DNA from 2 places in the Serratia entomophila genome. Region 2 is predicted to be linked to the other one. Evidence: predicted binding sites of a transcription regulator. Region 2 holds the regulator's gene; the other holds the start of a gene.

Region 1 (6,338 bases), 400 kb from region 2:
CACCGAGCCAGGCCGGCAGCATCAGGCGGTTCTGGGTCCAGGCGAAGATCCAGGGAATGGCGCGCAGGCTTTCTACGCCGCCGTTCGGTTTGCGCTTGGCCGGGCGCGAGCCCAGAGGCAGTTTACCCAGCTCCAGTTCCGGCGTGGCGGCGCGGAAGTAAGGCACGAAGTCCGGGTTCTCACGCACGTAGCCGCGATACATCTGGCAGGAGGTGTCCGACAGTTCGTCCATCAGCGTGCGCCACTCTTTCTTCGGTTCCGGCGGCGGCAGCAGGTTGGCTTCCAGGATGGCGCCGGTATACAGCGCCAGGCTGCTGATGGTGACCTCCGGCAGGCCGAACTTGAAGCGGATCATCTCGCCCTGTTCGGTGACGCGCAGGCCGCCTTTCAGGCTGCCCGGCGGCTGCGACAGCAGCGCCGCATGTGCAGGCGCGCCGCCGCGGCCGATGGAGCCGCCGCGGCCGTGGAACAGCGTCAGCGCCACGCCGGCTTTCTCGCAGGTTTTGATCAGCGCGTCCTGTGCGCGGTACTGCGCCCAGGATGCCGCCATCACGCCGGCGTCTTTCGCCGAGTCGGAATAGCCGATCATCACCATTTGTTTGCCCTGAATGAAACCGCGGTACCAGTCGATGCTCAGCAATTGGGTCATCACATCGTCGGCGTTGTTCAGGTCGTCGAGGGTTTCGAACAGCGGGGCGACCGGCAGCGCGAACGGGCAACCGGCCTCTTTCAACAGCAGATGCACCGCCAGCACGTCGGAAGGCGTACGCGCCATCGAGATCACGTAGGCGGCGATCGAGCCCTGCGGCGCTTCGGCGATCACCCGGCAGGTTTCCAGCACTTCCTGGGTGTCGGCGCTCGGTTCCCATTTCAGCGGCACCAGCGGGCGTTTGGAGTTCAGTTCGCGGATCAGGAACGCCTGTTTATCGGCTTCCGACCAGCTTTCGTAATCGCCCAGCCCCAGATAGCGGGTGAGCTCGGCGATGGCTTCGGTATGGCGGGTGCTTTCCTGGCGCACGTCGATGCGCACCAGCGGCACGCCGAAGCAGCGTACGCGGCGCAGGGTATCCAGCAGCTGACCGTTGGCGATGATGCTCATGCCGCAGGCCTGCAGCGACTGATAGCAGGCGAACAGCGGTTCCCACAGCTGCTCGTTGTTCACCAGCAGGTCGTGCGGTTTCAATACGCGCTCGCCCTTCAGGCGGCCTTCCAGATAGGCCTGCGTGTTGATCAACTGGCTGCGCAGCTGCTTCATGATTTCGCGGTACGGTTCCTGCACGTCGTCGCCGCCGGCAAGGGCGCGCAGCTCCGGCGTGCATTCGGTCATCGACAGTTCAGACACCAGCACCTGGATATCGCGGGTGAACAGATCGCAGGCCTTCCAGCGGCTGAGCAACAGCACGTGGCGGGTGATCTCGGCGGTCACGTTCGGGTTGCCGTCGCGGTCGCCGCCCATCCAGGAGGTGAAGCGCACCGGCACGGCTTCCACCGGCAGGCTGTAGTCGATGGAGTTTTCCAACTGCTCGTTGAATTCACGCAGGAAGGCCGGCACGCCTTCCCACAGGCTGTTTTCCACCACCGCGAAGCCCCACTTGGCTTCGTCGACAGGCGAAGGGCGGTGCTTGCGGATTTCGTCGGTGTGCCAGGATTGGGCCACCAGCTGACGCAGACGGCGCATGATTTTGTTGCGTTCGTAGTCGGCCAGGTCGTTATGGTCGAGCTGGCTCAGGCAGGTGTTGACCTCCACCAGCTTGTGGATCAGGGTGCGGCGGGTGATTTCGGTCGGGTGCGCGGTCAGCACCAGCTCGATGGAAAGCTGGGACACGGCGTTTTGCAGCTCTTTGGTGCTGAGTTTCTTGTCTTTCAGCCGGGTAAACAGCTGCGCCAGCGCTTCCGGGTTGCTGGCGGCTTCGCCATTGGGGGAGATGCTGTGGTACTGCTCGGCGACGTTGGTCAGGTTAAGGAACTGGCTAAAGGCGCGCGCCACCGGCAGCAGCTCGTCGTTGGACAGGTTCTGCAGGGTGGTGAGCAGTTCCTGGCGGTGCGCTTCGTTGCCGGCGCGTGAAGATTTGGAAAGCTTACGGATAGTTTCAACGCGGTCGAGAATATGCTCACCCAGCGCTTCTTTGATGGTATCGCCGAGCAATTTGCCGAGCATACTGACATTACTTCGCATTGCCGAATATTGTTCGTTCATATAACCCCTGACCCAGTTCTGTATGATTTTTATCTTGTAAGTAAATTTCACGCGTCAGGCGCAGACCGCCTGTTTCATTACGCCGTTTTCCTGTCCAATCGTCAATTGACACTATTTTTAGCAAAAAAACATCAAAATCGGCGCATTCTCTGAAATTTAATTACTGCGCGCCGGTTATCAGTCTGGCTTATTTCAGCCTTTTTATACTTATTCAGAGGTAGGGGGAATCATACGATGATTCCCCTGATTACTGTAAGGGTTACTGCTGGCAAAAATGATCGACCAGTTGCCCCAGCAGTTTGCGGGTCGGCTCGATAAACGCCGTATCTATGTATTCGTCCGGCTGATGCGCCTGGTTGATTGAACCCGGGCCCAGCACCAGCGTCGGGCACACCTGTTGAACAAACGGCGCCTCGGTGCAGTAGTTGACTACCTGGGTGCGGGTGCCCAACAGTTCCTCAATCACCGCCACCATACGGTGATCGGTCGGGCACTCGTAGCCCGGCACCGAAGCGTGCAGCTCCTCGATGGTCAGACGGCCCGGCCAACGCTGGCTTACCGGCTCCAGCGCCTGGTGCACCAGCTCGTTGATGTTGTCGAGCGTCATGCCGGGCAGCGGGCGGATATCCAGGTGCAGCTCACAGCAGGCGCAGATGCGGTTGGCCGCGTCGCCGCCGTTGATATGGCCGAAGTTCATGGTCGGGTAAGGCACGGCGAACGCCGGGTTGTTGTAGCGTTCCTGCAGCGTTTTGCGCAGCTCAATCAATTGGCCGATGGATTCATGCATCAGATCGATGGCGTTGACGCCGCGTGCCGGATCGCTGGAGTGGCCGGACTGGCCGACGATGCGAATGGCGTTGGCGATATGGCCCTTGTGGGCGCGCACCGGCTGCAGCGAGGTTGGCTCGCCGATGATGGCGAAGTCTGGGCGAATGGCGGTAGAGGCGGCGAAATAACGCGCGCCGGCCATCGTCGTTTCTTCATCTGCGGTTGCCAGAATGTACAGCGGCTTGGTCAGCTTGCCGGCGTCGATGTCGCGCACCGCGTCCAGAATAAAGGCGAAGAAGCCTTTCATGTCGGCGGTGCCCAGACCGTACAGCTTGTTGTCGTGTTCGGTCAGGGTAAAGGGATCGCGCGTCCAGCGGCCGTCGTCGTAGGGCACGGTATCGGTGTGGCCCGCCAACAGCAGGCCGCCGCTGCCTTCGCCAATGCTGGCCAGCAGGTTGAATTTGTTGCGGGTGTCCGGCACCGGCTGAACGTCGACGCGAAAGCCCAGATCGGCAAACCAGCCCGCCAGCAAGTTGATTAATGCTTCATTACTCTGATCGAGGGCGCCGTCGGTGGCGCTGATCGACGGAGTGGCGATCAACGCCCGGTACAGCTCAATAAATGGAGGTAATTTCATCTTCACTGTTGACAGCCTTTGGTTAGGGTAGTATCAATATTCATGCATTTATTTTGAATAAAAATACAGTAAGCTGGAGCGTAAGGGAACCCGATACCCGGATGTTTATAAAAACATCAACGCTCGACCTGGTGGGTGAACGGCGAAACAACGCTGGCGAGCCCTGTTACCTGAGTCGAATACGACTATACGCAGTCAAGAAGGTGAACGGCCACATGTTGAATACGCTGATTGTTGGTGCCAGCGGTTACGCCGGAGCGGAGCTCACGGCCTACCTTAATCGCCACCCACACATGAACATAACCGCTTTAGCGGTTTCAGCGCAAAGTGCAGATGCAGGAAAATTGCTTTCCGATCTGCATCCCCAGTTGAAAGGCATCGTCGATCTGCCGCTGCAGCCGCTGGTGGACGTTGCCGAAGCGGCCAAAGGCATCGACGTGGTATTTCTCGCTACCGCCCATGAAGTCAGCCACGACATCGCGCCGGCGTTCCTGGCGGCGGGCTGTGTGGTGTTCGACCTCTCCGGCGCCTTTCGCGTGCAGGACGCCGGTTTCTACAGCCAGTATTACGGCTTCGAACACCAGCATGGCGATCTGCTGGCGCAGGCGGTGTACGGCCTGGCGGAATGGCAGAGTGAGCAGATCAAACAGGCGCAGCTGATCGCCGTACCGGGCTGCTACCCGACGGCGGCGCAGCTGGCGCTGAGGCCGCTGATTGAAAAACAGCTGCTGAACCTCGATCAGTGGCCGGTGATCAACGCCACCAGCGGCGTCAGCGGCGCCGGGCGCAAGGCCAGCGTCACCACCAGCTTCTGTGAGGTGAGCCTGCAGCCGTACGGCATCTTCAACCACCGTCACCACCCGGAAATTGTGGCGCATCTGGGCGTGCCGGTCATCTTTACGCCACATTTGGGTAACTTCCCGCGTGGTATTCTCGAAACCATTACCTGCCGCCTGAAGGCCGGCGTGACCGCGCAAGACGTGGCCGCCGCCTATCACGCCGCTTATGACGACAAACCGCTGGTGCGCCTGTACGACCAGGGGGTACCGGCGCTGAAAGCGGTGGTGGGTTTGCCGTTCTGCGACATCGGTTTTGCGGTGCAGGGCGAGCATCTGATCGCTGTAGCGGCGGAAGACAACCTGCTGAAAGGCGCGGCCGCGCAGGCGGTGCAATGCCTGAATATTCGTTTCGGGTTCCCGGAAACCCAGTCACTACTTTAAACCAGCGTGAGTAAACAGCGATGAACCCGTTAATTATCAAGTTAGGTGGCGTGTTATTAGACAGTGAAGAAGCGCTGGAGCGCCTGTTTACCGCGCTGGTCAGCTACCGTCAGCAGCATCAGCGCCCGCTGATCATCGTGCACGGCGGCGGTTGCGTGGTGGATGAGCTGATGAAGCAGCTTTCTCTGCCGGTGGTGAAGAAGAACGGCTTGCGGGTAACCCCGGCCGATCAGATCGACATCATTACCGGCGCGCTGGCGGGCACCGCCAACAAAACGCTGCTGGCGTGGGCGATCAAGCACCAGATTAACGCGGTCGGCCTGAGCCTGGCGGACGGCGGCAGCGTATCCGTAACTCAACTCGATCCGGCGTTGGGCCACGTGGGCAACGCGCAGCCGGGGTCGCCGGCGCTGGTCAATACCCTGCTGGGCGCCGGCTATTTGCCGGTTGTCAGCTCCATCGGCATCACCGCCGAAGGGCAGCTCATGAATGTAAACGCCGATCAGGCGGCGACGGCGCTGGCCGCTACCCTGGGTGCGGATTTGATCCTGCTGTCGGACGTCAGCGGCATCCTCGACGGCAAAGGCCAGCGCATCGCGGAAATGACGGCGCAAAAAGCGGAGCAACTGATTGCTCAGGGCATCATTACCGATGGTATGGTAGTGAAGGTGAATGCGGCGCTTGATGCCGCCCGTACCCTCGGCCGCCCGGTGGATATCGCCAGCTGGCGCCATGCCGATCAGCTTCCTGCTTTGTTTAACGGCGTGTCGATTGGCACCCGGATCCTCGCTTAAATATAGAATTAACAAGGAATAGATCATGCAAAACCAAGGCATCAAAAAAATCGTTCTGGCGTACTCCGGTGGCCTGGATACTTCGGCCATCATTCCATGGCTGAAAGAAAACTACGGCGGCTGCGAAGTGGTGGCGTTCGTCGCGGACATCGGCCAGGAGCGCAGCGATCTGGAAGGCGTGGAGCAAAAAGCCCTGCAATCCGGTGCCTCTGAGTGCCACGTGGTTGATCTGCGTGAAGAATTTATCCGCGATTATGTTTACCCGGTGCTGCAGACCGGCGCACTGTACGAGGGCAGCTACCTGCTGGGTACCTCGATGGCGCGCCCAATCATCGCCAAGGCGCAGGTTGAGCTGGCGCTGAAGGTCGGCGCCGACGCGCTGTGCCACGGCGCGACCGGCAAGGGCAACGATCAGGTGCGTTTCGAAACCACCTATACTGCCCTGGCGCCGCAGCTGAAGGTGGTGGCGCCTTGGCGTGAGTGGAACCTGCGTTCCCGTGAAGCGCTGCTGGATTACCTGAAAGAGCGCAATATCCCGACCACCGCGTCGCTGGAAAAAATCTACAGCCGTGACGAGAACGCCTGGCACATTTCTACCGAAGGCGGCGTGCTGGAAAGCCCGTGGAACGCCCCGAACAAAGATTGCTGGGTCTGGACCGTCGATCCGCAGGAAGCGCCGGATCAACCGGAGCAGGTGACCATCACCGTGGAAAAAGGCCGCG
Region 2 (6,338 bases):
CGGTGGCGTGGTAGCCGCCTTCGTTACGCGCTTCGATCACGCGGTAGGCTTTGGCGCCCTGTTGGTCCGCTTTGTCGGACAGCGCCTTGCGGATATCGGAAGGCGCGCCGTCGATGCCGCTCACGGTGATGGTGCCGATGGATTGCAGATTGCTGGCCTGATCGTTAGTGACCAGTTGAGCGGCTGAAGCGCCGAAAGAGACGGCTGACAGCAGGCTGAGTGCGGCGATGGCAGTTTTCATGTTCATGATGTTTTCCTTGCGATAACGGCCTGGAAGGGCTTGGCAGCGGTTTTTATTCTTGAAGACCGTTATCGTTGATGCTGATTCCAGAGATTTATTGCCCGTTTCCGGGTAATGCCGGGTACTTATTTGTAGATTTCAGCGGTGGCGTGGAAGTTGCCATCGTTGCGAGCTTCAATCACGCGGTAAGCGGTCGCCCCTTTGGCGTCGGCTTTATCAGACAGCGCCTGACGGATATCTGAAGGTGCGGCGGCAACGCCACTCACGGTGATCACGCCGGCAGGCTGCAGTTTTTGCGCCTGAGATGCATCAACAGATTGTGCTGCGAATGCGCCGAAAGAAAGCATGGATAGAAGGCTCATGGTTACAACGGTAGCTTTAATTTTCATCATATCACCTCATCGTATTCTTTTATCAGTTCCAGTGAACTGTGATTTACGTCACGGAAATGAGTATACATCTAGTAACGCGAAAAATTAATAGTTCGCTAACAGTTTCTAGTGAAACTTTAACCTGATGATCCTTATTTTTAATAACCGAATGGAATAAAAATCGTCTAAAAAACGATCTTTCCATGTTAAATTTATGTAATTTCAAAGGGGTAAGTGACTTTGACTAAAAGTGCTGAAGATCACAGTCGGTATCACTGGCTACAGCAAAATGTCATGGGAATGTGTTGCGGATGGACGAAAAAGCAGTGGTAAACGTGGTAGGGGCGGACGGGAAGGGTCAAGGCTGCGCTAAAGAAGCGCTAACAAAACGCGACTGCGGGCCGCATTTTGTTAGCGCTGTGTTTCACAGTTCCTGCTCGAACAGCGCCAGGATGGCTTCATACAGCTGGCGGGCGGTAAAGCTGCTGGCCGGCGTGACGAAAATGGTGTCGTCACCGGCAATGGTGCCGAGAATGCCTTCGGATTTCCCCAGTGAATCCAACAGCCGGGCAATCAACTGTGCTGCGCCGGGGCTGGTGTGGATCACCACCACGGCGTCATTGTGGTCGACGTCCAGCACCAGGTTCTTCAGCGGGCTGGTGGTGGTTGGCACACCGAGTTCGGCGGGAAGGCAATACACCATTTCCATTTTGGCATTGCGCGTACGCACCGCACCGAACTTGGTCAGCATGCGCGATACTTTGGACTGGTTAATGTTTTCGAAGCCTTCATCTTGCAGCGCCAAAACGATCTCGCCTTGAGAACTGAATTTTTCTTCTTTCAATAACGCCTTAAACGCCTTGATCAGATCTTCCTGCTTTGCGGGATTTCGCATTTTGCACCGTGGAATGTTGACAATGGAAGTGTTGATTATGCATATAAATGAATTTTTATGCAATATAAGCCGACCCAAAGAAAATAATCATGCCCGGGCGGCGAGGAAAGGGCGGCATTTTAACAAAATCCACCCCTCATGAATATGCCCTTTCGGCGACTGAATTGACGGTCCGCAGGAGTAAAGAAAATGTTATTAAAATGATGTTGTTCTGATGTTGCGTAAGGGTGTAATGTAACCGCCGGTTAACTTGCTCGTGAATAACCGCGCATTATTTTTGATTAGTGTGCGCTATGCCCTTCATGCGTAAGCGATTTAATCTAAAATGGGCGCGACTTCGGCCGTTTTATTGCCCCGGCTCTCAGACAGAACGTTAAGAGATTGTTTTTAAAGGTGTAATAAATTAAGGTCCGTAACCAACATATTCACGGCGCTTTATATATTTAAGATAATAAAGGAGTATAGGATGAAAGTTGCAGTTCTCGGTGCTGCTGGCGGTATTGGCCAGGCCCTCGCCCTTCTACTCAAAACCCAGCTTCCTTCAGGTTCTGAACTCTCTCTCTACGACATTGCCCCCGTTACTCCCGGCGTTGCCGTCGACTTAAGCCACATCCCAACCGCAGTTAAAATCAAAGGCTTCAGTGGCGAAGACGCTACTCCTGCTCTGCACGGTGCGGACGTGGTGCTGATTTCCGCCGGCGTTGCGCGCAAGCCGGGCATGGACCGTTCCGACCTGTTCAACGTCAACGCCGGCATCGTGCGTAACCTGATCGAACAAGTGGCGAAAACCTGCCCGAAAGCCTGTATCGGCATTATCACCAACCCGGTCAACACCACCGTTGCCATCGCGGCGGAAGTGCTGAAAAAAGCCGGCGTTTACGATAAGAACAAACTGTTCGGCGTGACCTCGCTGGATATTATCCGCTCCAATACCTTCGTGGCCGAGCTGAAAGGCAAGCAGCCGGAAGCGCTGAACGTGCCGGTTATCGGCGGCCACTCCGGCGTGACCATCCTGCCTCTGCTGTCGCAAATCCCTGGCGTGAGCTTCACCGATCAGGAAGTGGCGGATCTGACCAAACGCATTCAGAACGCGGGCACCGAAGTGGTGGAAGCCAAAGCCGGCGGCGGGTCAGCGACCCTGTCCATGGGCCAGGCGGCTGCGCGTTTCGGCCTGTCGCTGGTGCGTGCGCTGCAAGGCGAGAAGGGCGTGGTGGAATGCGCCTACGTTGAAGGCGACGGCAAGTACGCGCGCTTCTTCGCACAGCCGCTGCTGCTGGGCAAAAACGGCGTTGAAGAACGCAAAGACATCGGCACCCTGAGCGCGTTCGAACAGAAAGCGCTGAATGAGATGCTGGACGTGCTGCACAAAGATATCGAACTGGGCGAAAAGTTTATCAATAACTGATAACCGCAGGCCTTGTGCTCACAGACGCCGCCGGACTGAGTTCCGGCGGTTTTTTTTGGCTTGCGCTCAGGGTTTTGGTTTGATGCGCGCCTTGCGATCCAACAGGCGATCGCTGTGCGGATCATAATAGCGGCTCGGCCAGATCTCCGAGGGGTGAATGCCCAGCGCATCGGCGATCAGCCACTCACCTTTCGGCCAGGGGCGCGACAGTGCATTGGCCAACGTCGAAGAACTCAATCCGGCGCGGCGCGATACCGCCGCCAGCGTCGTTCCCTTCTTGCGTAATGCCGCGATGATATCCGCCGGGTGCCAATCCTGATTCCTTGAATTCATGTTTACATTCCTTTTTTGATTAGCGAAAGTTCTGTTAGTGGTATAACTAACAGGTCAAGATTAATCGTTTGAACAACATGAAACGCTTATACGGAAATTAGGATAACACTAAATTTCCAAATGGTTTCCATAAAATGACATTGCCCAGAGATTATGGCTATGAAAAACGAGTGGTTCGCCGCCAAGGAACTTACAGGCATCGCAGGATTACCTTCCTCACCACAGGGAATAAATCTCATGGCTCGGCGCGAAGGCTGGATCAGCCGCAGACGTAAAGGCGTGCAGGGAAAAGCGTTGGAGTATCATATCAACAGCCTGCCGCACGGCGCCCGCAACCTGCTGATGCTTAAAGAAGATGCGGCGGTTTATGAAGTGGAAAGGCAAGACCCGCTGACGGTGTGGATTGAATACTATTATCACCTGTCGGAAAGCGAGCGCGAGAAAATGCTGTCGTTTCTGATGCGGGAGGGGATCGGCGGCCTGTTGGCGCGTATTTCCGAGGATAAATAATCAGGCCGCGCAGGGTGAGCGGGCCTGATTTTTATGGAAACTGAATTTTCTTAAAAGTCGCGCTGCACCGCCAGATGGGCCAGGCCTTCCAGTGCGGAGCGATGCGGGGATTCCGGCAACGCCTGCAGCGCGGCGATCGCTTTGTCGGCTTCTTCTTCGGCGCGCTGGCGGGTGTATTCCAGAGAACCGCATTGCTGCATGGCCTGCAGCACCGGCTCCAGCAGATGGCGGCCGTTGCCCTGTTCAATCGCCGAGCGGATCATCGCGCGCTGTGCGTCGTCGCCGTTATGCATGGCGTGCAGCAGCGGCAGGGTGGGCTTCCCTTCATTCAGATCGTCACCGGTGTTTTTGCCCAGGGTATTGCCGTCCGCGCTGTAATCGAGCAGATCGTCGATCAATTGGAAGGCGGTGCCCAGATAGCGGCCGTAATCCTGCAGCGCTTTTTCCTGCGCCTCGCTGGCGCCGGACAAAATCGCCGAAGACTGGGCCGCGGCTTCGAACAGGCGAGCGGTTTTGCTGTAGATAACCCGCATATAGCTTTCTTCGGTGATATCAGGATCGTGCACGTTCATCAGCTGCAGCACTTCGCCTTCGGCAATCACGTTGACCGCCTCGGACATCAGCGCCAGCACGCGCAGCGATTCCAGGCTGGTCATCATCTGGAAAGCGCGGGTATAGATAAAGTCGCCGACCAGCACGCTGGCGGCGTTGCCGAACGCGGCGTTGGCGGTGGCTTTGCCGCGGCGCATATCGGATTCATCCACCACGTCGTCATGCAACAGCGTGGCGGTATGAATGAATTCGATCAGCGCCGCAACCGTCACGTGCTTGTTGCCTTCGTAGCGCAACGCCCGTGCAGCCAGCACGGCGATCATCGGTCGGATGCGCTTACCGCCACCGCTGATAATGTAATAGCCAAGCTGATTGATGAGTGTGACATCGGAGTTCAGCTGTTCGAGAATTGTTGCGTTCACGGCCGCCATATCTTGCGCGGTTAACTCAGTAATTTGCTCTAGGTTCATTGTATTTTTTTCAGCTGTGTTTCTCTTCACCGCGTTGAGATCGCTGCTCACATCGGTACATGGCGGTAACTGTCCCCCTGATTGTACTTGAAAAACGATTCAGATAAACGCCACGAAAGAAACTGTGGTTTTTTTCTTCTTTTTTCTGCTTCTGGTCTTATTCTGCTCTTGTCATGCGTCGGTTTTTTGCGTAGAATTCGCGCCCTATTGTGAATATTTATAGCGCGCTCTGTACTAACACAGTTGAGCACGCGGAAAGCGGAGTTTTATATGTACGCGGTTTTCCAAAGTGGTGGTAAACAACACCGAGTAAGCGAAGGTCAGACCGTTCGCTTGGAAAAGCTGGACATCGCAACTGGTGAAGCGGTTGAGTTTGACCAGATTCTGATGATTGCTAATGGCGAAGATATCAAAATCGGCGTTCCTTTCGTCGATGGCGGTAAGATCAAAGCTGAAGTCGTTGCTCACGGTCGTGGCGAGAAAATTAAGATTGTTAAGTTTCGTCGTCGTAAGCACCACCGTAAGCAGCAGGGCCACCGTCAGTGGTTCACTGACGTTAAAATCACCGGCATCAGCGCTTAAGTTAGGAGAGCGGATTAATGGCACACAAAAAGGCTGGCGGCTCGACTCGTAACGGTCGCGATTCAGAAGCTAAACGTCTGGGCGTAAAACGCTTTGGCGGCGAAGCAGTACTGGCAGGCAGCATCATCGTTCGTCAGCGCGGCACCAAATTCCACGCTGGTACCAACGTGGGTTGCGGCAAAGACCACACTCTGTTTGCTTTGAAAGACGGTAAAGTCAAATTCGAAGTTAAAGGCCCGAGCAATCGTAAATTCATCAGCATCGAAGCTGAATAATTTTTCGAGCCTTACGAAATAGATGTAAGCCCCGCAATTCGTTGCGGGGCTTTTTACATTTATACCCGTCATATTTCAGGCCGCAGGCCCGTCAGCGCTGGCAAAGGGCATATGGATACGAAACAGCAGGTCGGTTTGGGCATTGCCCTGGCGTTAACCACGGCGGTTTGTTGGGGCGCGCTGCCGATAGCGATGAAAGAAGTGCTGGCGGTGATGGAGCCGTTTACCATTGTCTGGTATCGCTTTACCATTGCCGCCATCGGCCTTGGGCTGATCCTGGCGGTGCGCGGCAGGCTGCCGCCGCTGACGATGTTCCGCCAGCCGCGCTGGCTGTTGCTGTTGGCTATCGCCACCGCAGGGCTGTTGGGGAACTTCGTGTTTTTCAGCTCGTCGCTGCAGTACCTTAGCCCGACGGCCTCGCAGGTGATCGGCCAGCTCTCGCCGGTGGGCATGATGTTCGCCAGCGTGCTGATTTTAAAAGAGCGGATGCGCGTCACGCAGGTCATTGGCGCACTGATGCTGATCTGCGGGCTGATGCTGTTTTTCAACGTCAGCCTGTTCGAGATCTTCACCCGCCTGACGGATTACACCCTTGGGGTGCTGTTGGGGGTCTGTGCGGCGGCGGTCTGGGTCAGCTACGGCGTGGCGCAGAAGGTGTTGCTGCGCCGATTGGCCTCGCCGCAGATCCTGGTAATGTTGTACAC

Evidence for each region. Region 2 encodes ArgR, which controls arginine synthesis, uptake and breakdown. Its sites were predicted from a motif close to ANTGAATAAAAATACANT; they were not measured.
Region 1: argC (N-acetyl-gamma-glutamyl-phosphate reductase) is a predicted target of ArgR. The motif match lies at 3,655-3,672, and genes of this name have one in related genera.

Annotation. Positions count from the first base shown of each region.
Region 1 is NZ_CP082787.1:4,974,511-4,980,848, forward strand. It holds gene ppc (phosphoenolpyruvate carboxylase) at 1-2,197, opposite strand, end outside; gene argE (acetylornithine deacetylase) at 2,457-3,602, opposite strand; gene argC (N-acetyl-gamma-glutamyl-phosphate reductase) at 3,818-4,822, shown strand; gene argB (acetylglutamate kinase) at 4,843-5,616, shown strand; gene KHA73_RS23800 (argininosuccinate synthase) at 5,642-6,338, shown strand, end outside.
Region 2 is NZ_CP082787.1:383,989-390,326, forward strand. It holds gene yhcN (peroxide/acid stress response protein YhcN) at 1-247, opposite strand, end outside; gene yhcN (peroxide/acid stress response protein YhcN) at 367-630, opposite strand; gene argR (transcriptional regulator ArgR) at 1,037-1,507, opposite strand; gene mdh (malate dehydrogenase) at 1,974-2,912, shown strand; gene KHA73_RS01785 (helix-turn-helix domain-containing protein) at 2,979-3,245, opposite strand; gene KHA73_RS01790 (DNA-binding protein) at 3,405-3,755, shown strand; gene ispB (octaprenyl diphosphate synthase) at 3,806-4,777, opposite strand; gene rplU (50S ribosomal protein L21) at 5,048-5,359, shown strand; gene rpmA (50S ribosomal protein L27) at 5,377-5,634, shown strand; gene KHA73_RS01810 (DMT family transporter) at 5,746-6,338, shown strand, end outside.